Regions from separate parts of the Kyrpidia spormannii genome, predicted to be linked through region 2. Evidence: riboswitches for the same ligand, from Rfam matches in the RefSeq annotation. Region 2 holds a riboswitch; each other region holds the start of a gene.
The links. A riboswitch is a leader RNA that binds a small molecule or an ion and turns the genes downstream of it on or off. The one in region 2 is predicted to bind cobalamin.

Region 1 (7,978 bases), 1.6 Mb from region 2:
CCCGTACCCCTGCCGATCCCAGTAATCCCCCAGTTCCTGATACAAATCAAAGGCACTGGAAAACTCCCAGGCCCTCAGATACCGCAGGGTGTGATCCATCCAGTGCGAATTCCAATATTTGTCCACCATATCCTCGACCCGCTTGATCCGCCGGACGTCCTCGTAGGGCAACACGTCGTTGGCCAACACCTCATAGGGGGGCTCGTCCATGTACACGTACCCGAACTCCGCCGCCCGGGCCCTGAGCCCCGTTCCCCGCAGTAGTTTGAGAAACCCGAGTTGCAGCTCGTCCGGTTCCAAGGCGTACACATCGTCGAAGGTTTTGCGGAACGACCGGTAATCTTCCCGGGGCAACCCGGCGATCAAGTCCAGGTGCTGCACCACCCGACCGGACTCCCGCAACCGCCTCACCGTGCCGGCCAACCGATCGAACCGCTGAATCCGCCGAATCAGTCGGTTCGTCTCCTCGTTTGTCGACTGGACCCCGATCTCGAAACGAAACCGTCCGGGCGGCGCTTCCGCCGCCAAAAACTCCACGATCTCCCGGCGCAGGATATCTGCCGTGATTTCAAACTGAAACACCGTCCGCCCGGGGTACCGGGCCAAAAACTGAAACAACTCCAAGGCATAATCTTTTTTCAAATTGAACGTTCGGTCCACGAATTTAATTTGTGAAACGCCGTAATCGATCAACCGGGCCAAGTCTTCTTTGACCCGCTGCAATGAAAAATACCGCACCGCATCATCGATGGACGACAGGCAGAACTGGCAATGAAACGGACACCCCCGGGAAGCCTCGAAGTACACAATCCGATTGTCCAACTCCTCCAGGTGGCCCCGGTAAGGAGAGGGGATCGCGTCCAAAGGTTCAATCCAGCCCCGGCGAGGCGCAATCTTCACCCGGTCCCCCTCGCGGAAGGCCAGGCCAGCGATCTCGCCAAGATCGCCTCCGTCCCTCCAGGCCCGGAGCAACTCCAGAAACGTCGCCTCCCCTTCTCCGATGACGATGGCGTCCACCTCCGGCCACTTTTCCATCCACTCCCAGGTGTCATAAGAGACCTCCGGTCCCCCTAACACCACCCGTGTAGCCGGAGACACTTTTTTCAAGAGGCGCACGATTTTCAGTGTTTCAACGACATTCCAAATATAACAGGAAAATCCGACGACCTCCGGGCGGTCGCCCACCACCTCGGACAAAACCCGCAACGGATCGTCCTTGATGGTGAACTCCCGGAGCAGTACGTCGAACTCCCCTTCCGCCGCGGCCCGAAGATAACGAAGCGCCAAGGAAGAGTGAATGAATTTCGCGTTCAGCGCCGCGAGCAGGACCTTCACTCCGACCCCCCCCTAGTGCGTAATGCCGGTTCCACTTTGCACCAGCCACTCTTTGACTTCTTCCGCCAACTGCCGCAGGCCTTCAAAATCTCCCGCCAACCCGTGCAGCCGTTCCTGAAAGGCCGTCGCCATCTCCACCTGTCCCGAGGATTCCAATTGTTCCAGATCCCTCAGAATCGAGGAAACCAAATTCGACTTCCTTTCAAACAGCCGCTGGGCCTGCTTGATTTCTTCGCGAATCTCGGACATCTCCCGATCTAGCTGAAACGCCGCCTCGGCGGCCGCCCGGAGGCGCTCCCGAACTTGGGTCGGCAGATTGCCTTTGTATTTATAGTTCAGGGAATGTTCGATGGTCGCCCAGAAGTTCATCGCCAAGGTTCGGACCTGAATTTCCGCGAGCAGCTTTTTTTCCCCTTCGGCCGTTTGGATGGGATACCGAATAATGATATGGTAGCTGCGATAGCCGCTGTCCTTTTGGTGCCGAATATAATCGCGTTCCTCCACGATCTCCATGTCCCTGCCGTCCCGCTGGCGAATGAGCTGGACCACCCGATCAATGTCGTCGACAAACTGACACATGATGCGAATACCGGCGATATCGGGCACCTCTTCCACCCGTTCAAGGGGGATGCCCAACCGGGCCGCTTTATCGAGGATGCTGGAGACTTTCTTCAGCCGCCCGGTCACAAACTCGATGGGCGAATACTCTTCTTTTCGCTTGAGTTCATTCCGGATACTGCGAAACTTCACCTTGAGCTCTTCAACAGCCTGCTCATAGGGCAACAAAAACCGATCCCAGTCAATGGTGTGCACGCGCCTATTCACCACCCCAGGCCCCGTGGGCCGGAACTTTCGCGGACCAACGTCCTCCCTTTATCATACCGGAATTCCGGTTCGTCCTCCAAGGGATGAACACGCTGTTCAAGGACCCGCCAGGCTCGGCAATCCTACGGCTTGACCGATCAAAAACACGATGCCCACCACCACACTGTATACCGATGTACAGCCCGCCAAGACCACCCTCCAGCCCATCCGTCGCCCCGCCAGTCCGTACCCCATCATCGTCAACAGGGAAATCAAAAGATTGGCCACCAGCATGCCCGCCACGAACAGGAAAAATACCCCCAGGGCGGCCGTGCGCCCCCCGGCCTGCATCGCCGCGGCAAATACCATCAATTGGGTGGGCGTTTCGGCCCCGGCCCCGTGAATCACCCCGACGGTAAAGGCTCCACCCGCCCCCAACTCCGCGTCGGCGCCCCCGGAATCTTTGCGCCAGAGCCGTCTCCACCCCCGCCGCACCCCTTGGTACAACAGCATCCAGCGGCTCCGGACCGCAAGCTCATGCCTTCCCGTGAACAACATCACCAACACCCAGCCGCCCAGGGCGATCAACGTCGCCCCCACCACCGGTTCCATGACACGCCCCAGCCACCCCGGCACGTGAACGTCCGCGACGATGACCGGAATCCCGAGCAACAGAACCACCGTCCCATGGCCGAGGGCATACAACATCGCAAAAAAAAGACCCCGAAGCCGGTGGGTTCCTCCGGCAATCAAGTCCGTAATCGCCGCCACGTGATCCCAATCAATTCCATGCCGAAATCCGAGGGCCAGCGCCAATCCGCCGAGGGCCACCACCGAGATCGTCATGACCGGCCACCCCGCTTCCGCCCGTCGAATCCGGCTCCAAAGACAAAAATGCCCCCCGAGCGCCGCCCGGGAGTGTTCTCCATAGAAAACACCACGACCATGTTCGCGCCCCCCTATCCGCGTAGGTGTGCGGCCGGTTGTCGGACAGGGCAGGTCTCCTGGCTGAGGATCTTCACCTTTCCGCGTCTTCTCAGGCAACGTGCCCAATGACCCCTGCGGATCGGCTCCCCATCACAGTGGCGGGACCGCGCCGGACTTGCACCGGACTTCCCTTTTCAGCGCCGATCAGGCGCACCCTGTCTTCCATCCATTGTCCGTCGTCCAAAGTATACTACAGTTCCGTCTTTAAGAAAAAGATCCCGAAACGGGAATCTACTCCTCCACAAACCCGGAGCCAATGCTTTGCAGCCGCTGAAGGGCCTCCGCCCAAAGCACCGGGCGCTCACAGGCATTTCCCCGACAGATGTACACCTGGGTCTGCCGACCCTTCGACCGGTGGCCACTCACCCAGGGCAGCACCTCCGACACCCGATCCCCCTCCGCTCCATCCGGCCTCACCACCCACAGAGCCCGGGGGAGATACAGGCGCCGAACTTCTGCCGGCCAGCGGGCCGCGGCAAAGGAGCCCTGAGCCTGCGGTCCCCCGACGAAATCCTCCCCGCTGTCCCCCGCTTCATCGCGAACCGGTTCGGCCACCACGATCTCCTCGGAAGGCCCCACGGCGAAATCCCAGGCCGTCAAGAAGAACGTGTATCCGGCAGGATAACGGGACACCGCCCCGGCAAAAGCCCGAAGCTGGGCCTCCGCCCACCGCTCCCAGGCCGGATCCCCCGTCAGGCGGCCTAGCCACAGCAGGTCCAGGGCCAGGACGGAGTTTCCGGAAGGCAGGGCTCCGTCCTCCGCCGTCTTGGGCCGGGACCAAAGCGCCTCCGCATCCGACCCGGTCAGAAAACAGCCCCCCTCATTCTCATCCCAAAACAACGTCCGCACATCTTGCGCCAGCCGAATCGCCCGCCGCAGCCACACCACATCTCCGCCGGCCTGGTACAACTCCAACAAACCCCAGATATAAAAGGCGTAGTCGTCCAAATAACCCAGGATCCCCGCTTCGCCATCCCGATACCTCGCCAACAGCCTGCCGTCCCCCTGGCGCAAAGTCCGCCACAGCCACTCCGCCGCCCGCCGGGCGGATACCAGATAGTCCGCATCCCCGAGCACTCGAGCCCCCCGGGCCAAGGCCGCGATCATCAGCCCGTTCCAGGCGGTGAGAATTTTATCGTCTTTATGAGGGTGTACCCGACGATCCCGCACCGAGCGCAGAATCTCCAGCCCCCGGCGGACCTTCCCATCGATCTCTTCGGGAGTCATTCCCAGTTCCCGGGCCAGCAAATCGACATCCGTATCGATCTCATTCAACACCGATCGGCCGCCTTCAAAATTCCCCTCCTCCGTCACACCAAAGTACCGGCAGAGAACCTCACCATCCTCCGGCCCCACCGCTTCTGCGATCTCCTGGGGCGTCCAGACGTAAAATTTTCCTTCCTCCCCTTCTGAATCCGCATCTTCCGCCGAGTAAAATCCACCCCCGGGATCGGTCATCTCCCGGCGCACGTAAGTGACTATCTCCCGGGCTGTCTGCGCCCATCGCTGGTCCCCCAACGCTTGGTACGCTTCGAGATAGGTCAGAACAAGAAGAGCATTATCGTACAGCATCTTCTCAAAATGCGGGATGAGCCAACGCCGGTCGGTGGAATACCGGGCAAATCCAAAGCCGACGTGATCCCAGATCCCCCCTCGGCGCATCCCCTCGAGGGTTCCCTGCACCATATCGAAAGCCTCCCGCCGCCCGCTGCGCACCCCGTACCGCAACAAAAACAAAAGATCGTGGGGCCGGGGAAATTTCGGGGCTTGGCCAAACCCGCCAAAGGTGTGGTCATAGCTGGCTAAAAGCTGCTCGAAGGCCCGGGTGAGCGTTCCCGCATCCACCTCTCCCTGGGCCGTCCGACCCAGGGCTTCCCCGATCTGGCCGGTGAGATGCCTCCCGGCGTCTTTGACGCGGTCCGCCCCCTTTTCCCACAACTGCGCCACCCGGGTCAACAGTTCCATCAGCCCCGGGCGGCCATATCGACTCCGCTTGGGAAAATAAGTTCCGGCGTAAAAGGGTTCTTTTTCCGGTGTTAAGAACACGGTGAGCGGCCAACCTCCTTGCCCGGTCAGGGCCTGGCACGCGGCCATGTACAGATGGTCGACGTCCGGCCGCTCCTCCCGGTCCACTTTAATCGCCACAAAATGGCGGTTCAGAAGTTCCGCCACCTCGGGATCTTCAAAGGATTCCCGTTCCATGACGTGACACCAATGACAGGTGCTGTATCCGATCGACAAGAAAATGGGCTTATTTTCCTTCTTGGCCTTCTCAAAGGCCTCCTCGGACCAAGGGAACCAGTCCACTGGGTTATACGCGTGCTGGAGCAGATATGGCGATTTTTCCCTGGCCAAGCGGTTGGGTTTATTATTAGTTGTTGTCATGGGGAACACCCCTTATTTTTGTACAGGATCAAAGACCCTTGATGAGGAAAGGATCCAGGTTACGGCGGCAATCCCCGCCACTATAAGAAAAGACCCCCGAAAGGCGCCAATCATCGCACCGAGGGGCGCTGCACTTTGCTGCACGACTCCTTGCAAAGCGAGAAACAACTGGCCGCACATCGCGGAACCCGCGATGAATACGGTAAAACCGAGGGCATACATCCATCTGCGGCCGAACAGATCCGCCAGCTGACCGAAGGGGACAATCAGTCCCCCGAGGGTCAACAGATAGACCAGACTGACCCATTCGATAATATGCATGCCGACGTCTAACTGCTCTTTAAGTACCGGCAAGGCGATGTTGATGATACTGGCGTCCAGAGCGGCCATAAAGGCACCGATACACACCGTTCCCACCACAAACCAGTGATACCCCGCCCGTTGCCGCACCGCCCGGAGCGGCAGAGCCGCCCCCATCTCTCCCCGGGTGATTCTGGCCAACGCTGACACCGCCTCCCCTCTCTGCACCTATTGTTCATTATATCCCGCGGCTCCATCTTCAGGGCTGCTACAGTGGCGAAAAAGAACCACGGGATCCCGCCGGCCTGTGCCCCGATACAAAAAAAAGACCTGGCCGGGTTCCAAAACCACCGGCCAGGCTCCTTCGATGGTAGTCCAGCACTTCCCGCAAACCGGTCGCGTCCCCGTCCGGTTAATGATACCCCTTTGCTTCCTCCGGTTTGATCTTGGTCGCAAACTTCCGGTACGCCCAAAGCTGATACGTGATCACCGCCGGAACGAGTACTACCGCCACAACCAGCATAATGGTCAGAGTTCGCGGACTGGCGGCCGCCTCATAGAGGGTGACACTAGCTGCCGGGTCGGTGGCCGAGATCAGCATGTTCGGAAACATGCCGATGAATCCCGTGGCCCCGGTCAAGAAAATCACCAGGGAATTCGCGAAAAATCCTGCCAGGGCCCGGCCTTTCCCTAGATAGAACTTCGCCGCGACCAAGGCCACCACGGCTAGGGCGGGCACGACGTACAAAAAGGGCAGCCGGTTGAAATTGTCCAAAACCTGGGTCCGGTTGGCCGTGGCCACCATAAATAGACCGTAAAGGCCAATTGCGACAAACCAGGCCACGTTGGCGACAGACAACATGCGCCCTTCCAGGGGCCCGCTCACTTTATGGGCCACCCAGGACCCCGCCGAGACCAACGTCAGGGACAGGAACGTGAGTCCTCCCAGAATTCCGTAGGTGTTCAACAAGGTCAACACGTTCGTCTGATTCCCGTGGGCATCGAAAGCCAGCCCGTAGAACATGTTCGCAAAGGCGACGCCCACCAACAGTACCACGAGCAAACTGCCGCCGAAAAAGGCCCATTTCCAGCTCGCCCGCCAGAACCGGCCGCGGTCTTTGTGCATGAACTCAAGCCCGATCGCCCGGTAAAACAGGCCAAACAGGATCAGGAAAAGCGGCACGTACAAGTAGCTGAACATCATCGCATATACGAGGGGAAAAGCGGCGAAGGTCGCTCCCCCGGCGGTAATCAGCCACACCTCGTTTCCGTTCCAAAAAGGCCCCACCGTCTCCTGTAACTGCTTTTCCTCCCGCTCCGAACGGGACACGAAGGGGTACAGGATACCCACCCCCAGGGTATACCCGTCCAGAGTGAAATACATCATCCAAAGAACCGCCCACAAACCGAACCAGATCACTGCCAACGTTTCATGGCTCAACATCGTGTTCCCCTCCTTGCTGCAACTACGCCTGGGCCGCACGGGCCGGGGTTTTGCCGCCGCGCTTGACCGAGCCCTCTGCCGGCGGGTCCACCGGGCCCCGGACCGCGTATTTATGCAACAGATACACATCCGCGACGATCAGCGACGTGTAAAAGACCACCAGCCCAGTAAGGGAGAAGAGAATGTCCCCCAGGGCGATGGGGCTAACAGCCTGACTGGTCTTCATCAAACCGTACACAATCCACGGCTGCCTACCCATCTCCGTAACCACCCAGCCCAGGTTGATCGCCACGTAAGGGAGCGGAATGGAATACAACAGCAACTTGAGGTACCGCCGGGAATCCAGTAAGCGCCCCTTTCTCCACAGGTACAGGCCGTACCAAGCGAGGCCGAGAAACAAGAATCCAAGGCCCACCATGAGACGAAAGCTCCAGAAAACCGCCGGGACATTCGGCCGCTGATCGGCTGGAATGTCCTTCAAGCCCGTCACGTATCCACTGAAAGAATTCGTGTACATCAAACTACCGACGCCCGGGATTTTGCCCCAATCGAGTAAATTCCTTTCATTCGCCGGATCGGGGATGGAGAACACGGTAAAGGGTTGATTCGGCCCGGACTCCCACACGGCCTCAAAAGCCGCTGCCTTGGCAGGCTGCACCTTCGCCGTGTGAATCCCTTGAAAATGCCCGACCAACGGGACCGCCAAGGTCGCGACCAAGGCCA
Region 2 (7,978 bases):
GTGGTGCCGGCAACAATTGAATCCCCAGACCAAGGTGGGCATGGCGGCGCCCACGGGACGGGCCGCCCGAAGGCTGGAAGAAGTCTCGGGATTTTCGGCTGCTACTGTGCACCGTCTCCTGGGCATGCGGGTGGAGGGAATCGCTCAGTTTGACGAGGAGAATCCCCTCCCCTATGACCTGATTATCGTCGATGAGACGTCCATGATGGATATCCTGTTGGCGGACAAATTGGTCCGGGCCGCCGGGGACGCCGGGGTGATTCTGGTCGGGGATGTGGACCAATTGCCGTCGGTGGGTCCGGGGCATGTGTTGCACGACCTGATTCAGGCCGGAGTGCCGAGCGTCCGGCTCGATGTGATTTTCCGACAGGCCAGGGAGAGCAACATCGTGGTCAATGCCCACCGGGTGCTCCAAGGGGAGTTGCCTCGCCAGGGCGGGGACTTTTGGTTTGTCGAGGTATCCGGGGCCACGACGGCTGAAACGAATGCGGCCATCGCCGTTCGTCTGGAGCAGGCGGTGCAAAATCTCCTGGCGGAGGGCTACTCGCCTGCCGACATCCAGGTGCTGAGTCCCACCAAAAAGGGGGAGCTTGGCACCGAGGCGTTGAACATTCGACTGCAGCAGCTGATGAACCCCCGGCAGATGGGCAAAAAGGAAATCCCCTTCGGTCGCAAAGGCGAGCGGGCTTGGCGGGTGGGCGACAAAGTGATACAGATGCGCAACGATTATGAGAAAGAGGTGTTTAACGGCGAAATCGGCGTGATCGAAGACGTGGATCCCGAGGAAGGCGTGTTGCTGATTCGATTCGGCGACGCCCTGCACGAATACGAACGGGATGAGTGGGATCAGTTGCGCCACGCCTATGCGATTACGATTCACAAAAGCCAGGGCGGCGAATATCCCGTGGTGCTGATCCCCATGACCACGAGCCACTACATCCTCTTGTACCGAAATCTCCTCTATACGGGGATCACCCGGGCGAAGAAGCTCTGTGGGTTGATCGGCATGCCCCGGGCCCTGGGCCTGGCGGTGCGCAACACTCGGCCGGTGTTGCGCAACACCCGGCTGACCGAGAAGATTCAAGTATACAGCAGGGGGCGAGGGGCAGATCCGGGGGATCCGTGACTACCGTTGAGGGTCTGGTCACATCCCCCTCTCCGCTGCTTTTAGGGGAGAAGCCCCATCCGCTTGGCGATAATCTCTTTCATGATTTCGCTCGTTCCGCCGTAGATCCGGGTTACGCGCATGTCCCGCCAAGCCCGCTGGATCGGATATTCGCCCATGTACCCATATCCGCCGTGAATCTGCAGCGCTTCATCCGCCACTTTGCAGGCCGTTTCCGTGGCGGTGAGCTTGGCCATGGAGGTTTCAGCCACTGCATCCACCCCTTGGGCGAACAGGTCCAGGGCGTGATAGGTCAACTGGCGCGCCTTTTCCACCTCCACCGCCATGTCGACCAACCGGTGGCGAATGACCTGGAACTGGGTGAGGGGGCCGCCGAACTGCTGACGGGTTTTCGCGTACTCCACAGCCATATCTAAGGCCGCCTGGGCGGTCCCCAGGGTTTGCAGGGCGATCATCAGCCTTTCCCATTGAAAATTGTGCATCACCAGATAAAATCCTTTATTTTCCTCCCCGAGCTTGCGGTGTGCAGGAATTCGGCACTCATCGAAAAAGAGTTCTGCCGTATCCGAAGCGTGGTTTCCTACTTTTTCTAACTTGCGCTGCACGTGAAATCCTGCGTCATCCCGCTCGACGATAAATAAGGTCACACCCCGATGCCCTGCCTGGGGATCGGTTTTTGCCGCCACCACGTAAAAATCCGCATAGACCCCGTTGGTGATAAAAATTTTGTTTCCGGAAAGGACGTAACTGTCGCCTTCCCGCACCGCCCGGGTGCTGATGGCCGCCACGTCCGATCCCGCCCCGGGTTCGGTGATGGCCAAGGCCCCGATTTTTTCTCCTTGAACCCCGGGGACCACATAGGCTTGTTTTTGTTCTTCGGTGCCGAAGCGATAGACCGGGCGCATGGCGATGCCGATGTGGACGCCCACGGTATTGGCGAATCCCGAAGCGTTGAGCCGGCCGAGTTCTTCATGCAGCACCGCTTCCGCCAAGGGATTTTCCCCACTTCCTCCATACTCTTCCGCAATATTCAAGCCAAAATAGCCGAGTTCGCCCATCTTGCGCAGCACGGTCCGGGGCACCTGCTCCGCCCGCTCCCACTCGTCGACATGGGGGGCGATCTCTTTCTGCAGGAATTGCCGAATGGCACTGCGCAGTTCATCGTGCTCGCGGGTGAATGGATGCATGGTGCCGTGTCTCCTTTCGTGTGAATGGGATTGCTCTCCGAGGCTTCGGGGACAGGTTGAGTATATCATCCAAACGGTCGTTTGAGAAGGAGGCCAGCTTGCCGGGCAAGGCGGGAGTCGTTATACTGGGGATGCGGATTCATGTATTGTGCAACGGAGACAGGCCGGGTGCCCTTCGGGGCGTAACGGGGAACCGGGTGAGAATCCCGGGCGGTCCCGCCACTGTAACCGGAGAGTGCGTTTTCAAGATGCCACTCGCCCATCGCGGGGAAGGCGAAAGCGCGCGAAGACCCGGAAGCCAGGAGACCTACCCGGTCGAACTCCCGAGGGGCCTTCGCGGAAAGGCCGGGGGGAGGCGGCGAGGGGAAGGACGTAAAGACCCTGCCGCCCGAACAGTATCGCCCCGGCGAAAGCCGGGTTTTCTTTTTGGGCTTCGGGAATCAGTCAAGAGCCCGGCCGGGCATATCCCGGCCCTGCTTCGGAGACAGCCTTTCCCCGGCCCCTCCCCCGGAGGAGAAGGCACATTCGGAGATGAGGGAGGCTCGGACATGGTCCGAATGGATGGGAAGCGAAAGTTCTGGACGGTCCTCGTTCTTTTCGCGGTGATCTTGATTCTTTCTTCCTGCGGAACTGGGGCGGCTCCTTCCGCGTCGCCCCAAGGAGGGGCGAGTCCGCCGGCAGTCACCCACTATCCGCTCACGATCAAAGATGACAGCGGGACATCGGTGACCATTGCCCGGGAACCCCGGCGGATCGTCTCTTTGATCCCCAGTCATACGGAGATCCTGTTTGCCCTGGGTCTGGATCGGAGGGTGGTGGGCGTCACGACGTGGGACAACTATCCTCCGGGGGTTCAAAAAAAGGTGGAAGCGGTCCTGGACGGATTGAACCCGCCCATCGAGCGGCTGGTGGCCCTTCACCCCGACCTGGTGGTGCTCGGTTCTCACAATGAGAGCATTGTTCAGACGGTGAGAAACGCTGGGCTAACTGCCGTGGTGTACGACCCTCAAAGTCTGGAGGCGGTTTATCAGACTATCCAGGCACTGGGCGAGATCACGAACCGTACATCCCAGGCCGCGGCCTTGGTCAATCAAATGAAGACCAAAGCTTCGGCCATTGCGGCCAAAGTGTCGCAAATCCCACCGGACAAACGGGTGAGGGTCTACGTGGAGGCCGATCCGAACCAATTATATACGGCGGGGAGCCACACGTTTATGGACGAGCTGATCCGTCTGGCCGGAGGCATCAACGTGGCGTCGGATCTAAACGGGTGGCAGCCGATGAACGCCGAAATGTTGATCCAAAAGAATCCCCAGGTGATCGTGGTGACCTACGGATATTACGTGCCGGATGCCGTGGACAAGCCGAAACAGCGGCCCGGGTGGCAAGTCGTGGATGCCGTGCGCAATAACCGGGTGTATTCCGTTGACTCGGACTTGGTGAGTCGCCCGGGCCCCCGGATCGTCGACGGAGCGGAAACCCTGGCCAAGCTCTTCTATCCGCAGTTGTTCCAACCCTGAGCCGCAGCCATGAGAAAAGATCGTCGTCGGTCATGGATGTGGGTCGGGGTCTGGTTGGCCGCCGTCGCCTTGTCCCTGGCCGCCAGTGTGGCCATCGGTCCGACCGCCACGGATCTGGACAGCCTCTGGCGGGCGATACTGGCGGGACCGGGTGCCAAAGCCCCGGAGGCTGCCGGGGGCTGGGTTCAGGCGGTGGTATGGGAGATCCGCTTCCCCCGGGCGGTTCTGGCCCTTTTGGTCGGGGCGGCTCTCGGGGCCGCGGGCGCGGCTTATCAAGGGGTGTTACGCAACCCCCTGGCGGACCCTTTTATCCTCGGCGTGTCTTCCGGGGCGGCCCTGGGGGCGGTGGCGGGTATTCTGTTCGGGGGACAGGTGGGCCTGTACGGCTTGTTTGCCGTCCCGGGGCTGGCTTTTGTCGGCGGCCTTGTCGGGTTGGCGGCGGTGTTTTGGCTGGGCTCGATCCGGGGGCCGGGTTCCCGGAACAATACGCTGATTCTCGCCGGGGTAGTGGTCCAATCGTTTTTTGGAGCCATCCTCACCGTATTGATGGTGGCCGCATCAAACCGACTGCCCAATGTGATGCTATGGCTGTTGGGAAGCCTGGCCAATCGGGATCCTCGGCTGATCTGGAGTTTGGTTCCCGCCACTGTCCTGGGGTTGACGATGGTTTGGTGGGAAGCGCGGAACCTGAATGTCCTGACCCTGGGTGAAGAGGAAGCGGCACATCTCGGGGTGGACGTGGGGGCTGCCCGGCTGGTGATTTTGGGGGCGTCCTCCCTCATGACGGCGGCAGCGGTGTCCGTAGCCGGGATCATCGGGTTTGTCGGCTTGGTGGTCCCTCATGTGCTTCGCATCCTGGCTGGACCGGACCACCGTACTTTGCTGCCGCTGTCTGCCCTGGGGGGCGGCGTATTTTTACTCTGGGCGGATAACGCCGCCCGCACCTTGATTCCCGGGCAAGAGATCCCCATCGGGGCGATCACCGCTTTTTGCGGGGCGCCATTTTTTGCGTATCTGCTTCACCGGCAGGGGCGGTAGCGAGGGGGCGGCAGGGTCGACGAATTGGGGTGCGGAGAAGGGGGCGCGAGATGGACGGGGCGAGATTAGAAGCGATCGGGCTTTGTAAATCATACGGAGACCGGGAGGTTCTCCGGGATGTTTCGTTTTCCGTGACCCCGGGGACGGTCCTGGCGATAATCGGGCCAAATGGGGCGGGCAAGAGCACCTTGGTCCGCCTGGTGACGGGGATAGAGCCCCCGGATCGCGGCCGGGTGAGTCTGGACGGAGTGCCGGTATCGTCGTATTCCAGAAGGCAGTTGGCCCGGCGGATGGCGGTATTGCCCCAGACCCCCCTGGTGGCCGGCGGGTTTTCGGTGTACGATACGGTCATGATGGGGCGCCATCCGCACCTGAGGCCGTGGCGCGGCGAAACAAACCACGACCGGCAGGTGGTTGAACGAATTTTGTGGGAAACCGGGCTGAATGATCTCGCCGGGGTGACCGTGAACCATCTGAGTGGCGGCCAACGGCAGATCGTGGCTCTGGCGATGGTGTTGGCCCAGGAGCCCGACGTGCTCATCCTGGACGAGCCCACCACTTTCCTCGACATTGGCCACCAAATGCAGATTCTGAACCTTCTATGCGGGGGCACGGCGGGGCGGGGAAGGGAAGGCAGGAGGCCGGCGGTGATTCTCGTGCTTCACGATCTCAATCTCGCTGCACTCTACGCACACCGGACTTTGTTGTTGAGGGCCGGGAGCACCGAGGCCTATGGATCGCCGGCGGAGGTGCTGACCGAAGATCACATCGAGTCGGTGTACGGCATTCGACCCCGGGTCTTGCGCCATCCGGATGCGGGGGTGCCTCAGATCCTGCTGCCGGCCCCGCCCTGGAGTGCTTTGGATGTCCAGGGGTGGAGCAGTGCAGGCGGATGAGGTGGCGCACAATGGGCGACAACACCGGACCCGATGCCCGGCGGCAATAGAAAGGAACGAATGTCATGCAATTCTTGATTCTTCTATCTGTTTTTCTCGGCCTGACGATCCTTTTTGTCGGGGGGTATATTTGGACCAACCACATTCGCGGCAAGGTGGTGTATTTGCCTGCCGATCAGTGGTCTGAGGAAGCGATTCGACAAACTATCGCCGACTGGGAAGCCCAAGGGTGGGTGTGGGAACGGACCAACGAAAAAGCGAGGAGCATCCGGTTTAAGCGGGGGTGAGGTGCACCCGCCGCCATGCCTTCAGATCGGTGTCAAACGGATGCGCCCCGGGAGTCAGGGTAACCGGGCGCCTCATTTGGGTACTGGGTGATGGGGCGCCCAGCCATTCAGGTCAAAAATGGGGCGATGTAGATCCCGGAATCCCCGGGTATCGGAGGGATCTCCGGAAAGATGAGTGGGCGATCATTCTAATGGAAAAAATGCGCCGCGGCCTTCATCAAGAGGGTGCGGCGCGTTTTTGTACGACGATGCACAAGCACGTACAAAATGCCCCGGGGAAAACCCGCCTATTTTATAGGAGGTGCGGCGGCCAGTACGGCGGCCGGTACCCCATCCATCTTGCGGATGTTCTCCCGGAAATGCCGTGCCAACTCCCGGGCTTTCGCGTCATAGGCCTCGGGATCTGCCCACGTGTTTTTGGGCAACAGAACCTCCGAGGGCACATCCGGACAAGTCTTGGGCACCGACAGGCCGAAATAGGGTTCTTGGACGTATTCCACCCGGTCCAAGGCGCCCGAAAGCGCCGCGCGCACCATTGCCCGGGTGTAGGCTAGCTTCATCCGGGATCCCACCCCGTAAGGACCGCCGGTCCAACCGGTGTTGACTAAGAACACCCGCACCCCGTGCCGGTCGATTTTCTGCCCCAACATCTCTGCGTACACCGAGGGGCGCAGGGGCAGGAAGGGGGCGCCGAAACAGGTGGAGAAGGTGGCTTCCGGTTCGGTGACCCCGCGTTCGGTCCCGGCCAATTTGCTCGTGTAGCCGGATAAGAAATGAAACATCGCCTGTTCCCGGTTCAACCGGGAGATGGGGGGCAGAACCCCGTAGGCGTCGGCGGTGAGGAAGATCACCGTTTGCGGGTGACCTGCGGTACCCGGGATCCGGGCGTTGGCGATATGGTGCACCGGATAAGCGGCCCGGGTGTTCTCGGTGAGATCCCGCCGGTCGTACAACTCCTCCCGGGTGGCGGGATCGAGGACCACGTTCTCCAACACTGCACCGTACCGGATCGCTCCCCAGATCTGGGGCTCCAACTCCCTGGACAAGTCGATGCATTTGGCGTAACAACCGCCCTCGATGTTGAACACGCCGTCCTCGGACCAGCCGTGTTCGTCGTCTCCGATCAACTCTCTCTCCGGATCGGCGGACAGGGTGGTTTTCCCCGTGCCCGAAAGGCCAAAAAAGAGCGCCGTGTCCCCTTCTTGACCGACATTGGCCGAGCAGTGCATGGACAGGACGCCCCGTTGGGGCAAGAGATAATTCATCACGCTAAAAATCGACTTTTTGATCTCGCCGGCGTACTCGGTGCCACAGATGAGGACCAGACGGTGTTCAAAACTGATGATGATTGCCGCCTCGGAGCGAGTGCCGTCCCGCTCGGGTACCGCTTGAAAGCCCGGAGCGGAAATTACGGTGAACTCCGGTTGATGTCCACTGAGTTCCTCGCTGGAAGGGCGAATAAACAGTTGGTGGGCGAACAGGTTGTGCCACGCCCGCTCGGTGATTACCCGAATGGGCAGCCGGTAGCGCGGGTCCGCGCCCGCGAATCCGTCGAACACATACCGGTTTTTGTCAGTCAAATAATCGGTCACCCGATCGACCAGCTCCTCAAAACGGTCGCGATCGAAGGGCTGGTTGACAGTGCCCCAGTGGATATGGGTTTCACTGCCGGGCTCTCTTACGATAAACTTGTCTTTGGGGGAACGCCCGGTATATTTCCCGGTGGTCGCCGCCAAGGCGCCGGAAGCGGTGAGGACGGCCTCCCCATTGCGCAGGGCTGCCTCGATCAGTTGGGGCACGGCAAGCTGGTGTTGTGCCCCCGGACCTTGGACCAGGCGAAGGAGATTCTTTTCCAGCGTATCCGTTTTCATAGCGCATCCTTTCCCGGAACCAAATGTTGTTCTTATTGTACCGAGGTGGGGAT
Region 3 (7,978 bases), 1.6 Mb from region 2:
CCCCTTTCCACCGCCCCGTTCTGGAGATCCGGACATTTTCTCGCCACGGACAGAGTGACATTTCCAGAAACGATTTTGTCGACGAGCAGCCGGTCGGTGCCCGCCGCCCGCATGGCCGCAGGTTCACTGACTCCGTAAGCCCCGGTGTAGCGATACACCATCTCCGAAGGGTGCCGCATGGGCATCTCGTTCAGTTCAACCGGAGTGTAGGCAATCAGGGGCCAACCGCGATCTCGGCACAGCGCCACCAGACCCGTTTCATCTTTTTTGCGGTCGATTGTCGCCACCGCCGCCACGCTGTCCACCGCCAATCCCTTCGCCCGGAGGGTCCCTTCCACCACCTCCTCAATCTCCGCCCGGGGGGTGCCCCGGTTGCACCCGATCCCCAGAATCAGGGATTTCGGGCGGTAGACCACCCAGTAAGGAGCAAACTGACGCAGCTCCTCCTCGGACCAGATCCGGTCGGTGATGAGGAGCAAAGCCCCAAAGCCCGGCAACCCTTGCCGGGCACGCTCGGCCACCGCCCCCCGGGCTTCCTCCAGGCTGTCACACCGGTGGATGGTGGGCGGCAAAGGGGTCGGGCGGGTCCACCAACCCCGCTCTCCGGCCTCTTGGAGAACCAAGACCGGCTCCTCGTTGACCACCGCCGCCGATGCCGGAGTGACGTGGCGGTCGTCGGCCAAAGTCCAGCCAAAAGATCGACCCAGGAGGTCCACGGCGATGGTCCGGCCCACATCCGAAGCCGTGGTGATGACGGGCTGGGCACCGAGAACCTCGGCCACGCGCTCGGCCAGGCGGTTCGCTCCCCCCAGGTGTCCGGAGAGGACAGAGATGGCAAACCGCCCGGCGTCATCCACCACCACCACCGCAGGATCGGTCTTTTTGTCCCGCAGCACCGGAGCGATCATCCTCACCACCGCTCCCAGGGAGATAAACAAAATCCAGCCCTCGTAGCGGTGAAATCCATCTTGAAGCAACTCCCGGACACTCCCGGAAAAGGGCGTCGCCCAAAAGGAACTGAACGTCTCGCCCTCCTGAGCTCCCCCGGCTGCCCGGAGGTCAAATTTCTCACTGTAGTACACATCGACGCCGCCCAGCCCTTCCGCCGTCCGCCAGGCCAATTCCACCCCGTGTTTGGTGATCGCCACCGCGGCGTAAGGCTGGGGATGATCCGGCCACGGCATCACGGCTCCTCCCCCCCGGGGGCATCCCCGGCCCGTACCGCCCGCCGGTACCGATGGGCAAAAGTGGGATCGTAAAGCCGGGATTTTGGCCCATCGGGACGGCGCAGCCCGGGGTCCAGGGCCGGCCCGGCCAAGATCAAGGCGTGACTTCGGATTTGGGCGTCCCGCATGTCCTCGACAATTCGGCCCAAGGTGGAGCGGACAACCACTTGGTCCGGCCAGGTGGCTTTGTACACCGCCGCCACCGCGATATTGTCCTCCCATCCCGCCTGCCGCAGGGCGTTTCGGACATCCCCCATGAGCCCCGCCGACAGGAACAGCGCCAAGGTGGAGCGGTGCCGGGCGAGGGCGGTCAACTCCTCGCCCGGCGGAACCGGCGTCCTCCCCGCGGCCCGGGTGAGGATCACCGTCTGGGTCACTTCGGGCACCGTCAGCTCCGCCCCCAAAACCGCCGCCGCGGCAAAAACTGAGGAAACGCCGGGAACGATCTCCCAGGGGATCCCCGCAGCGTCGAGCCGGGCGGCCTGCTCAAGGATCGCCCCGAACACCGACGGGTCCCCGGTATGGACCCGGGCCACCCGCTGACCCTGCTCGGCGGCATCGATCATCCGCCCGGCGATCTCTTCCAGGGTTAGCCCCGAGCTTTTCTCAATTCGGGCCTCGGATTTCGCTCCCCTCAGCACCTCGGGATTCACCAGGGAATCGGTGTACAGAATGAGATCGGCTTCCTCGATCAGGCGCTTGCCCTTGACGGTGATGAGTTCCGGATCCCCCGGCCCTGCACCGATAAAATACACTTTGCCGATCCCCGGGCGGCTCATCGTTCCTCCCCCTTTTTGACGATCATCAGGGTGAGGTATTCCAGTTCCCGGCCCCGGAGCTCCCGGACATCCCGAAAGACCTGCTCATCGGGGGTCCCGCATTTGGTCACCACCGCCGCCCGGTCCACCAAGTGCAGCTCTTCCAAAAGATCCACCATCATATCCATGACTTTTGCCACTTTCAAAAACACCACGGTGTCGTGGTCCGCCAGGGCCCGGCGCATGGCCTCCCGGTCATTCACCGCGGGGATGATGCCCACTCTCTCGTCCCCGTCCGCCAAGGGAATATCCAGCCGGACCGCCGCTCCGCCCGGAGAAGAGACCCCCGGGACCACCTCCACCTCCACCCCGGGGTGAAGCCGGCGCAGGAGCCGGACCAGATGAATGGCCGTACTGTACAGATACGGGTGACCCTCGGTGATAAAGGCCACGTCCCGGCCGGCCGACAACTTCTCCCACACCCGGTTCACCGTCTCCTCCCACTGAATCCGCAATTTTTCCGGATCCCGGGTCATGGGAAAGACCAAACCCAACCGTTCCGGGCCCGGGGTGGGCAGCAGACTTTCGACGATGGAAAGGGCATAGCTTTCCCCGGAGCGCATTTTTTGCGGATATGCCACAACCGGAGCTTCCCGCAGAATCCGATGGGCACGCAGGGTTAGCCACTCGGGATCCCCCGGCCCCACCCCGAGCACGAACAATTTCCCCAGTCGATCAGCCATTCTCGTTCCCAGCCCCTTCCTCCGCCCGTCGGGCGGCCACGATGTACACCGGATCAAAAGCTTCAAACCGGGTGAGATCCTTAATGGGGCGGCTGCGGGCCACCTGGATCAGCGTCACGTCCACCGCCATCCCCCGATTTCGCAGCCCCTCCACCGCCTGATAGAGATTTTCAAGCGTCGCGGCGTTCACCACAATGCGGCCCCCGGGCCGCAGGCGCCGGACGCAGACGTCCAGCAACTCCTCCATCCGCCCGGCGGTGCCGCCCAGAAACACCGCGTCGGGGTCAGGAAACGCCTCGAGTCCGTCCGGGGCCGTGCCATGCACCCAGTGGACCGGGCGGTGGAATTTTTCCACGTTGCGGCGGAGGTTCTCACAATCTTCCTCATTTTTCTCGATGGCGTACACCCGTACCCCCTCCGCCAACCCCGCCGCCTCGATGCCCACCGAACCGGTACAGGCCCCGATATCCCACATCACGGCACCCGGGCGAATGTGCAACTTCGCCAGGCTGACCACCCGGACTTCCTGTTTGGTGATCAGCCCACGCTTGGGTTTGCGCTGAAAAAACGCCTCATCGTCAATCCCCAGGGGCCAAACCGCCTCCCCCGATGCTCCTTTTTTATGGGCCTCCGCCCCAGTCCCTCCTCCGTCTTGCCGGCGGCGGATCACCACCACGTTGAGGGGGGCGAACTCCTGCTCCGCGGCGTCTGCCACCGTGTACCATCCCGTCCGCTCATCCGGCGCTCCGAGGTTCTCCGCAACGAACACCTCCACCTCCGAAAGCCCCGCCTTCTGGAGTGCCCTGGCGATTCTCCCAGGCGTACTCCCGTCCGACGTCACCAAGGCGACTTTCGCATGGGTGCGCACCCAGTCCACCACCGGCTCCACATCCCGCCCGTGCACCGAAGCCAAAAAGGCGTCCTGCCAAGGCTCTTTCATCCGGGCAAAAGCCAACTGAACCGAAGAGACGTGGGGGTGGATCTCCACCTGTTCGGGGCCGAGTTTTTTCGCCAAGTACGCCCCGATGCCGAAAAAATTCGGATCCCCCGAGGCCAGTACCACCACCCGGCGGCCTTCCCGGCGGACCTGATCAATGCGGCCCACCGCCCGGGAAAGCCCCTCTTGCACCGCCAGGACCTCCCCGGAGTATTCGGGAAAATAGTCCAAATGCCGCCTTCCCCCCACTAACAGGTCAGCCTGTTCAATCCATCGCCTCACCGGGACGGGCAGTCCCTCAGCCCCGTCCGCTCCGATGCCGATGATCCGGACCGGTTCCACGGCCTCTCCCCCCTTCCGATCACGCGCCCCTCCAAATCGCAGAGGATCATTTCCACCCCGAAGGCTCCTCCGACGTGCTCAGAAGCGCGTGCACAGATCTCTTCGCACAATCGCTCAAAAAATGCATGGTACCCCTTCGACCAAAGGACATCCCCGATCTCCTTGGCGGTATTCGCCCGACGAATTCCTTCCGCCTCGGAGGGCGGCACTCCGGACTGAACGGCCAGGTCGGCCAGCCACCCCGGGTCCACCGACGATCCTTTTGAATGGAGATGCATGTGTCCCGCCGCGGCCTTGGAGAATTTTCCAATCATGCCGCAAAGGGTCACTTTTTCCACGCCCCGTTTGGCGCACTGCTTGAGAGAAAACCCCAGAAAATCCCCCATTTCGATAAAAGCCTCTTCCGGGAGATGGGAAAGCTCCCGCATGGCCACCTTTTCACTGCGCCCCCCGGTAGTCAACACCACCTGCCGGCACCCCGCCGCCGTGGCCACACTGATGGCCTGGGCTACGCTGGCCATCCACGCCGCCGTGGAAAAGGGCTTGACAATCCCCGTGGTACCCAGGATTGAAATTCCTCCGATGATCCCCAGCCGGCCGTTCATCGTCTTTTTCGCGATCTCCTCGCCCCCGGGCACGGAGATCACCACCCGAATCCCGCGCCGCCCCAGCATCTCCGGCCCCGCCGCCTCTTCTGCGGCCTGGCGGATCATCCTCCGGGGCACCGGATTGATGGCCGGCTCCCCCACGGGCACGGCCAGCCCGGGCTTCGTCACCCGACCCACTCCCTCGCCACCCTCGAGTTCAATCCCCGGCTCTCCCCGCCAACTCACCGTGGACCAGATCCAGGCGCCGTGGGTGGCATCGGGATCGTCCCCGCCGTCTTTGATCACGGCGCAGGCGGCGCGCTCCGGCGTAAACGATAAACCTTCCACGGCGAATCGCACCCTTTGCCCGGCCGGGAGCCCGATTTCCACCTCGGACAGCGGCTGTTGGTGAACCAGGGCCCATACGGCTGCTTTCGTCGCCGCCGCAGCGCAACTGCCAGTGGTATAGCCGTGGCGCAGCGGCCGCTCCGGCGGTTCGGTCATCTCGCCCCCGCCTCCGATACGGCCAACAGAGACAGGGCATTGACGATGGCCACAGCCACCGGACTGCCCCCTTTGCGGCCCTCATTGGTGATAAAGGGCGGCTGATCCAGACCGGCCAACTGCGCTTTCGATTCCGCCGCCGATACGAACCCCACCGGCACGCCGACGATCAGCGCCGGGCGCGCCTCCCCCGCCCGGACGAGGCGAATCAACTCCAACAGGGCGGTCGGGGCGTTACCGATGGCCACGATCCCCCCTTCCGCCATCCGGGCCGCCTTGCGCATCGAAACGATGGCCCGGGTGGTTCCCTGGCGCCGCGCTTCCTCGGCCACGTCCGGATCGGAAATCAGGCAGTGCACCCGCCCCCCAAACCGCTCAATCCGCGCCTTGGAGATCCCCACCTGAACCATCTGGACATCGGCCACCACCGGCCGTCCCTCCCGGATGGCCCGAATCCCCGCTTCCACAGCCTGGGGATGAAACCGCAGCGACCTCCCCAGATCAAAATCTGCACTGGCGTGAATCACCCGTTGGACAATGGAAAATTGTTCTTCCGTAAAAGAATGCTCCCCCAGTTCTTCCGCAATGATGGCAAAACTCCGGGCCTCGATCTCCTCGGGCCGGACTGTCGACGGCACAAACTCGCTCACCCCATCTCCCCCTCCCCGCTGCGGGTACAAAAAAACCCCCGACCCATCGGTCGGAGGCAATATGCGTTGACGCCTGGCGGGCCTCAAGAGCCCGGAATCGGCACACCGCACCCCATACCGCGAGGGTCTGCCGGCGTTTCCATCAAGGTAGGTCTCCTGGCTCCCGGGTCATCGCGGCCCTCCGTCTTCCCCGCAGCTAAGCGAGTGACGTCGTCCTCGGCGGACGTGGAGGGCAACTCGTCCGGTCACAGTGGCGGGTCCGCTCGGGATTCTCACCCGATTCCCTGTTACCTTCCGCCGCAGCGGAAGCACCTTGACGTCGTTGCCACAAACAGTCATGCTTGAAATTGGATGAAGATAAGATTCGTTGTAAGCATAACTCACGATCCGGGACCGTGTCTAGAGCCGTTTTCGCCGATCCCATCTGTCCTGCCACCGAGATCCTGGCTTTTCAACTTTTTTGACCGAAAAATGTTCCCGTGAAGAGGTGGTTCTCCGATGCTGTTTCTCCTTGCCGGTACCAGCGACGCCCGGGCCCTCGGCGTTCAGTTGCAGAACGCCGGCTACCCGGTATTGGCCTCGGTGGTCACCGAAAGTGCCGCATCCTCTTTGCGTAAGGAGGGGCTCTCGGTCACCGTGGGCCGCAAATCCGCCGATGAAATGGCTAGGCTCTTTTCCGAAAACGGAACCCGGGCGGTGGTGGACGCCAGCCACCCCTTCGCCGAAGAAGCGTCGCGAAACGCCATGGAAGCGGCCACGATTGCCGGTATTCCCTACATCCGGTATGAACGTCCGAGCTCGGAATTATCCGAACATCCAAACTTACACTTAGCGCGGGACTACCGCAACGCCGCAGAGCTCGCCGCCTCCTTCGGCGGCACCATTTTCTTGACCACCGGCAGCAAAACCCTGCCCATCTTCGCCGAAGTCCTGTTGAAAGACCCGACCATCCGGATGATCTGCCGCATTCTCCCCACCGAGGAAAATATGCGCACCTGCACCGCCCTCGGCATTCCTCAGCGAAACATCGTGGCCATGCAGGGTCCGTACACCTCGACGCTCAATGCGGCCTTCTATGAACATTTCGGCGTGACCACCCTGGTCACCAAGGAGAGCGGCTCTGAAGGCAGCGTCATGGAAAAAATTCAACCCGCTCTGGACCGTGGCATTCATACTATCGTGATCTGCCGTCCGGGCATTCAATATGAGCACCTGTGCCACAGCGCCGGCGAAGTACTGGAAACACTGGACCGCCTGCCTTAGGCGGGCGGCCGTTTCCACTTCGCACCAACCGCTGGATCCCCTCGATCACCCGGCCGATCGCAGCCACAACGATCGAAAGGGACAGGGCGGATGCCCAGAAGCTCCTTTTGGGAGCTCGCACCGCCTGAACCTTCAACCGAGCGCCGTCCACATCATCTCCGTTTCCAGGGCGGTCTTCTCGGCATCTCGCCGATCATCGATTCTTCATCATATAAATCTCCCGATCGTGCTCGCCGATTTTGCGATCGTAAAAAGCCAAATCCGCTTTCGTAACCATGTTCGTTTCAACGTGTTGCAGCCGCTGATCGATACCGATGGTTCTGGCGTCGATCTCCAAAACGGCCTGGCGCATATGCGGAAATTCTTCCAAGATATGCTCGACATGTACGACCCGGCAGTCCACATCTCTCACCCGCTCTTCGACAGTGGACAACCGGCTCTCGACCACATCCAACCGGCTCTCGACCACATCCAAGCGGCGTTCGACCGCGTCCAAGCGCTGCTCCACCGCGTCCAGGCGCTGCTCGACCGCACCCAAGCGCTGTTCCACCGCGTCCAAACGCTGCTCGACCGCACCCAGGCGCTGTTCCACCGCATCCAAACGTTGGTCGACCGCATCCAAGCGCTGCTCCACCGCATCCAGGCGCTGCTCGACCGCACCCAGGCGCTGTTCCACCGCATCCAAGCGTTGGTCGACCGCATCCAAGCGCTGGTCGACCACATCCAAGCGCTGGTCGACCACATCCAAGCGCTGGTCGATTCTATCAACTCGCGCTTCCATCCGGTCGAATCGCCCATGCAAACTCCGAACCTCTTGAAGAATGACCTCCAGAACCTCGTTGACGTGACGATCGTCCATCCGGCACCACTCCTCATCTGTGGGTGTCGGCCGCATCTTCCGCGTTCATCTGAGCTGCCACAAACAACATCGGCCTCCCCTTCCACTTCGACACCGAACCCGGAAACTC
Region 4 (7,978 bases), 1.6 Mb from region 2:
ACCTTTATCCGGAGGGATTAATCGGCTGCTTCGGCAACACCGGCGCTGCCGTTGGCCGCATTGGGGCTACCGTCCGCCTCGCTTTTTTTCGGGTACGGTTGTCCCGGATGAGTCGCTGCCCATAGGACTTCATCCAATTTCTTGGGCGAGGCCACGTCTTCCTGGCTCCAGTCCATCTGTTCGGACACCATGGCCATGGGGGCATTGTGGCCGTTGCGGGCGTCGAGGGGATAGGTCGGGGGCACGGCGTCGTAGGGCGCAAAATCCGGATGGGTGGTGAAGGCGTTGATCATCGGCAGGGCCGCGGCGTCGTACTGGGTCATCGGCTTCATGCCGAGAATCAGTTCTATGGTCTTCAACATGGAGGCCGTATCGTAAAAAGTGCTATCCACGGTGCCGCCCCGTTGGGTATACGGGCTGATCACCAGCGCTTCGGTCCGGTGGGCGTCCACGTGGTCCAAGCCGTCCTGGGAATCGTCCTCGATCACGAAAATGGCCGTGTTTTTCCAATAGGGAGAATGGCTCACCGTATGGACGAGTTTTCCGAGGGCGTAGTCATTCTGGGCCACATAGGCCTGGGGTGTGAGGGCTCCAGGTTTGGTGCCCATGGTGTGGTCGTTGGGCAATCGAACGATCTCGAACTGAGGCAGATTTCCATTTTTCACGTATTGTTGAAATTCCTCATTCCACTTGTCAAAGCGGGTCAGGTCAGAGATGTTCAAATCCCAACCAGGATAATCGGGATCATAGTTTTGCCCGATGCTGGGGTCGGTGGGAACCCATTTGCCAGTCTTGGAGTCTTTCTCCACGAACTCCCCATAGTCCCGAAACGACACTCCGGACTTTGTCGCGTCATTCCAGATGAATCCATTTTGTGGGTAGGTCGCGGGGTTTGTGCCCTCGAAATCATATCCCCGGTTCCGGCCGCTGTAGTTGGCCAGCCAGTTTTTCTCTACGTAATCATTGGCTTCGGCGGCGGTAGACCAGTTGTGCCCGTCTGCGCTGACCTCGGCGTCGGTGTAGGTGTTGTCGAGGAGCACGAACTGGTTGGCCAACTTGTGAAGATTCGGGGTGATGTCCTTGCCGAATTCGGTCAGGGACGGGTCACTGTTGCCTTTGCCCATGTCGCCGAACACCTGGTCGTAGGTGCGATTTTCTTTGATGACATAGATCACGTGCTTAATCGGGGAATCCTGGCCGAGGAATCGGGGGATGGGAAACCGGTCCGTCCGGCCGTCACCAGGGCGCCCGTTGGACCCAGGCCCATAAGCGGGTTGATTGTTGCGCTTCACTTGCTCGGTGTAACGCAGGAGTTCGCCTGGGTTCGGGGCGTCAATGATGGAAAGAGTGCCGCTTATCATATTCCCGATATACTGCCCTTGAGTGTTGGGTCCGGCCCCGAGGCCCTTGGCGTTAAGGACCAGGATCTGCTTTCCCCTGTCCGTTGTGTATACTCCAGTGGGGTACCAACCGGTGGGGATGAGGCCTTTGACATCAGCCCGGGCGGTGGGGGACCCTTTGCCGAGATCGACGACGGCGATGTCGTTGTTGCCGGCATTGGCCACGTAGAGGGTGCGGCCATCCGGGCTCACGGTGAGGGCATCCGGTTGGCTTCCGGGCAGGGCGCCTCGATAGGGAGCGAGGGAAATGGTCTGAACGACCTTTTGCCGGGAGGGGTCGATCACCGAGAGGGTATCACTGTCCGAGTTGGCCACATAGATCGCGCCGGTGCGGGGGTTCAGGGCCAGGGCATTCGGGTGAAGACCGACCTTGATGGTGGCCTGGGTCTGTAGGGTGTCCGGATCCAGAGCGGTCACCGTGTCTTCGCCCCAGTTGGTGACGTAAAGGGTTTTTCCGTCTTGGGAGAGAAGAGAGGTGTACGGGTATTGGCCGACGTTCCCCTGGGCCACCACCTTGCCCGTGGAGGTGTCGATTTTGACCACGGTATTATACAGGTTGTTGACGACATACAAGAAGCCGCCGTCTGCGGAAACGGTCAGTCCCGCGGGATACGCATTTCCCTTTTGGTTATTGGCCTTGGGCCCCGGGGTTAGACCGATGAGCACAATGGGGGATTGCTCGGACAGTTGGCCGTCGCGAAGCTGGAACACGCGGATCTTGTTGTTACCGCCTGCCGAGGCGTACAGCGTCTTTCCGTCCGGGCTAAAAGCCACGCCGAGATAGAGGGCTTCCGGAGACTTGTAGGGTATGGTCTGAATGACCTTTTGCTGTTTGAGATCAATGACTTGAAGGGACTGGGTGCCTTGCCCGTCGTTCGAGACCACCAGGTATCGACCGTCTGGGCTGAGGGCGCCACCCATCGGGAAATCTCCCAGGGTGACCTGCTTCCCAGCGGGGGTCACGACCCAGTCGTAGGAGGTGACCGCGGTGCCATTTGATTGAGGCCCGGCCTCCCGGGCCCATGCGGATCCCGGTGCTAAGCCGGTCCCTAACATGAGCGCAGCCATGGCTGCACCCGCCACCCACCTTTTTCGTGCAATCCTCCGCTCCTTCATGCGTCTCTCCTCCTTGTTTTGTTGATTCTTCCAACGCCCGGCAATCACCGGACATGTCCTATGATAGACTCGGCGTGTAAAGATAGAAACGTTATAAATCTGAAGATTGTGTAATGTTTGTGGGTCATAGTACTGCGAAAAAAGGATCATGTGACGCATGCTTGACAGACCATACAATCGTCAGTAAACTGTTTTCAACGAAACCCGGCTTGGTGGGCGGGTGACGTATCTGTACAGTTGCAGTGTTGGAGCGTGAGAGATCGTTCTTTTCTTAACAATTTCATACCTGGAACGGGTGCCCGAGGCCATTGTTCGGAAAGAGCGCTGGCTCGGGAAAACGGGAAGTCGGGTGCAAGTCCCGCGCGGTCCCGCCACTGTAACGAGGAACTGCCTTACATGGCGCCACTGGGAAACTGGGAAGGCGTAGGGCGGTGATGAATCGAAGCCAGGATACCGGCCCGTTTCCAAAAGAACTCTACCCTACGAGGTATAGGGGGTGGTTCACTGTGAGGCGATCGCACCGTTCTTTGCCTGGTGTCCTCTGCTTGATGCGGGATTTCGCAGGACTGGCGGAGCACAGAAAAGCAGGTCTTTGAGCGGTGATGAATGGTCCGGATGTTTGAAAACCCCTTAACATGTTCGTGGTTAAGGGGTTTTGCTATGTCCTGAAGAAAACAAGACGGTCGAAGATTTGGGGGAGTGAAGATGGTCAGGTGGGTTATTCTGGTTCTGTTTATGGCCTTTTGGCTCCCGCGCCAAGCTTATGCCATGCACATTATGGAAGGCTATCTTCCCTTGGGTTGGTGTCTTTTTTGGGCGGTGTTATGTCTGCCCGCTTTAATCCTCGGGACTCGTTCTTTACAAAAACAAGCCGGGGACAATCTGAAGATGAAGCTTGTATTGGCGCTTTCGGCGGCCTTTGCTTTTGTGCTGTCGGCTCTCAAGCTTCCATCGGTCACAGGAAGCAGTTCACATCCGACCGGAGTGGGTCTGGGCGCCGTTTTGTTCGGTCCTATGGCGATGAGTGTCGTCGGTTGCATCATCCTATTGTTTCAGGCGCTGCTCCTGGCCCATGGCGGGATCACGACCCTTGGCGCCAACACGTTCTCCATGGCCGTTGTCGGGCCCACAGTGTCCTATCTTGTATTCCGTGTGGTCCATAAATATGGATTCGGGCGAGGAGTAGCTGTATTTCTTGCTGCCGCTTTGGGTGACTTATCGACATATGTTACGACGTCGTTCCAGTTGGCTTTAGCGTTTCCCGCCCCTATCGGGGGAGTAGCGGCATCATTTTGGAAATTCGCATCGATTTTTGCCGTCACCCAGGTTCCGCTCGCCGTCAGCGAAGGGCTGCTCACGGTTATCATGGTGAACGGGGTGATGAAATATAATCCCGAGGTTCTGAGCCGAGCGATGAACCTGGCTGAGGAGGCGCACCATGAGGCATAACCATCATCGGCGTTGGGGGAAAAATGGATTTCTCGGATTATTGGCGGTCGCTTTAGCGGCATTGCCGTTATTGACTCTCAGAACAGCGGAGTTCCAAGGATCGGATGATCAAGGGAAGGAAATGGTACACCAACTGGATCCGAACTACCGGCCCTGGTTTTCCCCTTTATGGGAACCCCCGGGCAGTGAGATCGAGAGTTTGTTGTTTTCCCTCCAGGCAGCCTTGGGTGCCGGGGTTGTCGGCTATGCCATTGGCTATCTTCATGCCCGCAGAAGGGATCGCCATGAGTCCGATTGATCGATGGGCCCATGCCAACCGGTGGCGCAGGCTCCATCCGCTGCAAAAAACCGTTTTTGCCGCGGCTTTGGGAGGAAGTGCGTTTGTCTTTCCCACCCCGGTAGCGGCGATGATACCTGTGATCGCGGGACTTTTCCTGAGATACGGGGCCGGGATCCCCGTACGGGCGTTCCTTCGCTTCATGGCGCTGCCGTTGTCGTTTTTGTCGCTTGGTGCGATCCCGCTCTTGGTTCAAGTACAGCCTTCAGGATTTTCTCTTGTTTGGTCGATGGATGGAATCCCCGGCTGGTGGATTGGAGTGAACGGAGAAGGGGTTCGGACGGCGGTGACCGTGTGGGTCAGGGCGCTGGCCGTAACCTCTTCGATGTACGTCCTGGCGCTCACCACGCCGGTGCCGGATCTCGTGGACATGTTGCGCCGGGTGAACGTGCCCGAGATTCTCTTGGAAGTGATGCATCTCATGTATCGCTATTTGTTTATTCTCATGGAAATGGCTCAACAAACGTATGTGGCTCAGTCCTCTCGGCTGGGGTATCAGTCATGGAGCCGGAGCTTGTCTTCCCTTGGTCGTCTGGGGGCGGCGTTGGCCGTCAAGAGCCGCCTGGAGGTGGAGGATCTTCACCGAGCACTGATCTCGCGGGGGTACCGCGGGCGACTGACTGTCCTGCCGCCTCCATGGGCGGTGTGTCTCAAAACCGCCGCCTGGATGGGCGCGGCCGTGGTGGGTCTGGCGGTTGCGGCTTGGCTTGTGGGGAGGCGGTTGCATGGATAAGCCGACCTTCGAATTAGAAGGCGTCGAGTATAACTATGAAGATGGAACCCAGGCTCTGCAGGGCGTATCCCTAGGTATTGAACGCGGAAAAAAAGTCGCTTTTCTTGGTTCCAACGGTGCGGGAAAATCGACGTTATTCCTGCATTTGAACGGGATTTTGCGCCCGTTTCGCGGCCGAATCCTGTTTCGGGGGCAGGAGGTTCGGTACGCCCGCAAAGAGCTTGCTCGACTGCGAGCCAAGGTCGGGATCGTCTTTCAGAACCCGGATCGACAAGTTGTGATCGGTCATGTATGGGAGGATGTGTCTTTTGGGCCTATGAACTTGGGGTTGTCCCCGCCTGAAGTTGAGGCGAGGGTGGAGGAGGCACTGAACATCACCGGACTTTGGGATCTGCGGGACAAAGCCGTGCATCTCCTCAGTTACGGCCAAAAAAAGCGGGTTGCGTTGGCCGGAGTTTTGGCCATGAAACCGGAAGTGATGATTCTCGATGAGCCCACCGCTTCCCTCGACCCTGGACAGGTTCACGCGTTGCTCGAATTGTTAGAGCGTTTACACCGTCAAGGAATCCAAATCGTTCTGTCGACCCACGATGTGGACTTTGCCTATGCGTGGGCGGATTGGGTCGTGATCATGCATGCCGGGCGCGTTCTCGCCGAGGGCTTGCCCAAGGATGTGTTCAGTGACACGGACATTCTGAAAAGGGTATCTCTGACGAAACCGGTGTTGTGGAGGGTCTGGGAGGAATTGAACAAAGCGGGTCTGTATGATGGTGGGCCCCCCAGAACGGTGGAAGAACTGTCTGCGCTTATTGCCCGAGCGGCGGCCGATAGGCGCCCGACCTTCGGGTAATGCGGCAATCAGGGAAAGGTGGAAATACCGTGTTTACCGATACGGAAAGACAAGCACTTTACAAAGTCATCCGAACACGCCGTGATGTTCGATCGTTTCTTCCCGACCCCATTCCACAAGACAAGCTCGATCGCATATTGGAGGCGGCCCATCATGCACCCTCGGTGGGTTTTATGCAACCGTGGAATTTTATCTTAATTACAGACCAAGAAGTGAAAGAGCGCCTGTCTTGGGCTGCTGACAAGGAACGCCGTGCTCTCGCGATTCACTATGAAGACGACCGGAAGGATCTTTTTCTCAGTCTCAAGGTGGAGGCATTGCGGGAAGCCCCACTGACCATTTGTGTGACCTGCGATCCGACCCGGGGGGGCGATCACGTTCTCGGGAGGAACTCGATACCTGAAACGGATATCCTGTCTACGGCGTGTGCCATTCAAAATATGTGGCTGGCGGCTTGTGCCGAAGGGCTGGCGATGGGATGGGTCAGTTTTTATAAGAAAACAGATATTCGCAGCATCCTTTCGATTCCACCCCACATTGATCCAGTGGCCCTCCTGTCGGTTGGCTATACCGATCATTATCCGCCCATGCCTCTCTTGGAAATGGTGGGATGGGAGAAGCGACGGCCGCTTGATTCACTGATCTTTAGGAACAAGTGGGGACTGTAGCCCGTCACGTCAACAAGGGTTGTTGTCGTGTGCCACCAGTGGCATCCCCTAGGTGCCCACGAAACGGCTGAGTTCGCCCAGTGGACGCGATTCGGCAAACTTGCCGGTGGAACGAAAATGGATCGGGGACCAGGCGTTGGGTGTAGGGCACAAAGACATTGGTCAGCGCAGAAAATGTTGTCGCATACGAACGACCGGTCGTCTCCTCGGCAAAAATGCGGTAAGATAGAGTTGGACGTGCCGGTTTTGGCAGGTGTACTGTCCGACTTCTCGAAATAAATATGAGGGTGTTTGAAAATGTCATGAGGAGGAATCCGTGATGCGCGAAGCGGTGATCGTTGATGCAATCCGCACCCCCATCGGCCGGAGGAAGGGGAGTCTGGCCCAGGTCCATCCGGTGGATCTGTTGGGCGGGGTGTTGAAACAGTTGGTGAGTCGCAACGGACTCGACGCCGCGGCGGTGGACGATGTGATCGTCGGCTGCGTGGATCAGGTGGGGGAACAATCGGTTAACATCGGGCGCAATGCCTGGTTGTCCGCGGGGTTGCCCGAGTCGGTGCCGGCGGTGACCATCGACCGTCAGTGCGGCTCGAGCTTGCAGGCGCTGCATTTTGCCGCCCAGGGCGTCATGGCGGGGGTGTATGACATTGCCATTGCCGCCGGGGTAGAGTCAATGACCCGGGTCCCGATGATGAGCACCATCGGGGTGCATGGGGTCCCCATGACCCGCGACCTTCAAGAGCGATACCGGATGGACCGGTGGAACCGGCAATTTTTCGACCAGGCTTTGGGGGCCGAGATGATCGCCAAACAGTGGGGATTCACCCGGGAGGATCTCGACCGCTTTGGACTGAGGAGTCATGAGCTCGCGACAAAAGCCCGGCAGAAGGGGTGTTTTGCCCGGGAGATCGTGCCGGTTCAAGTTCCGGTGCCCGACGCCCCGGGCGAATACAGGACTTTTGCGGAGGACGAGGGGATCCGTCCGGATACGAGCCTTGAGAAGATGCTGGCCCTGCCCCCAGCTTTTGAGGACTTGGAACTCATCACCGCGGGCAACGCCAGCCAGATCTCGGACGGGGCGAGCGCGGCCCTGGTCATGAGCCGGGAGATGGCGGAGCGCCTCGGGCTTCGGCCCAGGGCCCGGTTTGTCGCCTTTGCGGCGGTGGGGGTGGATCCGGTGACGATGCTGACCGGCCCGATTCCGGCGACTCAGAAGGTGCTCGATCGGGCCGGCCTGAAAGTGGAGGATATCGATCTGTTTGAGGTGAACGAGGCCTTCGCGTCGGTGGTGCTGGCCTGGCAGAAAGAGATCGGAGCGCCTTGGGATAAAGTCAATGTCCACGGCGGGGCTGTGGCCATCGGGCATCCCCTCGGAGCTACCGGTACCCGGATCACTGCCACGCTGCTCAATGGGCTGGAGGAGCG

Region 1: another riboswitch for cobalamin. It lies ahead of CVV65_RS03530 (HoxN/HupN/NixA family nickel/cobalt transporter); the one in region 2 lies ahead of CVV65_RS12250 (ABC transporter substrate-binding protein).
Region 3: another riboswitch for cobalamin. It lies ahead of CVV65_RS03555 (precorrin-8X methylmutase); the one in region 2 lies ahead of CVV65_RS12250 (ABC transporter substrate-binding protein).
Region 4: another riboswitch for cobalamin. It lies ahead of CVV65_RS04100 (energy-coupling factor ABC transporter permease); the one in region 2 lies ahead of CVV65_RS12250 (ABC transporter substrate-binding protein).

The regions. Positions count from the first base shown of each region.
Region 1 covers NZ_CP024955.1:709,263-717,240, reverse strand. Annotated here, with positions in the region: gene CVV65_RS03540 (B12-binding domain-containing radical SAM protein) at 1-1,335, opposite strand, end outside; gene CVV65_RS03535 (GTP diphosphokinase) at 1,348-2,163, opposite strand; gene CVV65_RS03530 (HoxN/HupN/NixA family nickel/cobalt transporter) at 2,257-2,985, opposite strand; cobalamin riboswitch at 3,117-3,299, opposite strand; gene CVV65_RS03525 (thioredoxin domain-containing protein) at 3,358-5,511, opposite strand; gene CVV65_RS17055 (MFS transporter) at 5,524-6,021, opposite strand; gene cydB (cytochrome d ubiquinol oxidase subunit II) at 6,224-7,252, opposite strand; gene CVV65_RS03510 (cytochrome ubiquinol oxidase subunit I) at 7,278-7,978, opposite strand, start outside.
Region 2 covers NZ_CP024955.1:2,436,986-2,444,963, reverse strand. Annotated here, with positions in the region: gene recD2 (SF1B family DNA helicase RecD2) at 1-1,126, shown strand, start outside; gene CVV65_RS12255 (acyl-CoA dehydrogenase family protein) at 1,168-2,313, opposite strand; cobalamin riboswitch at 2,463-2,642, shown strand; gene CVV65_RS12250 (ABC transporter substrate-binding protein) at 2,862-3,833, shown strand; gene CVV65_RS12245 (FecCD family ABC transporter permease) at 3,843-4,871, shown strand; gene CVV65_RS12240 (ABC transporter ATP-binding protein) at 4,922-5,767, shown strand; gene CVV65_RS12235 (hypothetical protein) at 5,833-6,054, shown strand; gene pckA (phosphoenolpyruvate carboxykinase (ATP)) at 6,342-7,925, opposite strand.
Region 3 covers NZ_CP024955.1:717,619-725,596, reverse strand. Annotated here, with positions in the region: gene CVV65_RS03580 (cobalt-precorrin 5A hydrolase) at 1-1,184, opposite strand, end outside; gene cobM (precorrin-4 C(11)-methyltransferase) at 1,184-2,005, opposite strand; gene cobI (precorrin-2 C(20)-methyltransferase) at 2,002-2,727, opposite strand; gene cbiE (precorrin-6y C5,15-methyltransferase (decarboxylating) subunit CbiE) at 2,720-4,006, opposite strand; gene CVV65_RS03560 (cobalt-precorrin-5B (C(1))-methyltransferase) at 3,943-5,097, opposite strand; gene CVV65_RS03555 (precorrin-8X methylmutase) at 5,094-5,747, opposite strand; cobalamin riboswitch at 5,877-6,078, opposite strand; gene cobK (precorrin-6A reductase) at 6,246-7,010, shown strand; gene CVV65_RS03545 (tropomyosin) at 7,204-7,869, opposite strand; gene CVV65_RS03540 (B12-binding domain-containing radical SAM protein) at 7,883-7,978, opposite strand, start outside.
Region 4 covers NZ_CP024955.1:830,997-838,974, forward strand. Annotated here, with positions in the region: gene CVV65_RS04095 (bifunctional YncE family protein/alkaline phosphatase family protein) at 18-2,516, opposite strand; cobalamin riboswitch at 2,793-2,992, shown strand; gene CVV65_RS04100 (energy-coupling factor ABC transporter permease) at 3,222-3,965, shown strand; gene CVV65_RS04105 (energy-coupling factor ABC transporter substrate-binding protein) at 3,955-4,263, shown strand; gene cbiQ (cobalt ECF transporter T component CbiQ) at 4,250-5,035, shown strand; gene CVV65_RS04115 (energy-coupling factor ABC transporter ATP-binding protein) at 5,028-5,885, shown strand; gene bluB (5,6-dimethylbenzimidazole synthase) at 5,915-6,553, shown strand; gene CVV65_RS04125 (thiolase family protein) at 6,873-7,978, shown strand, end outside.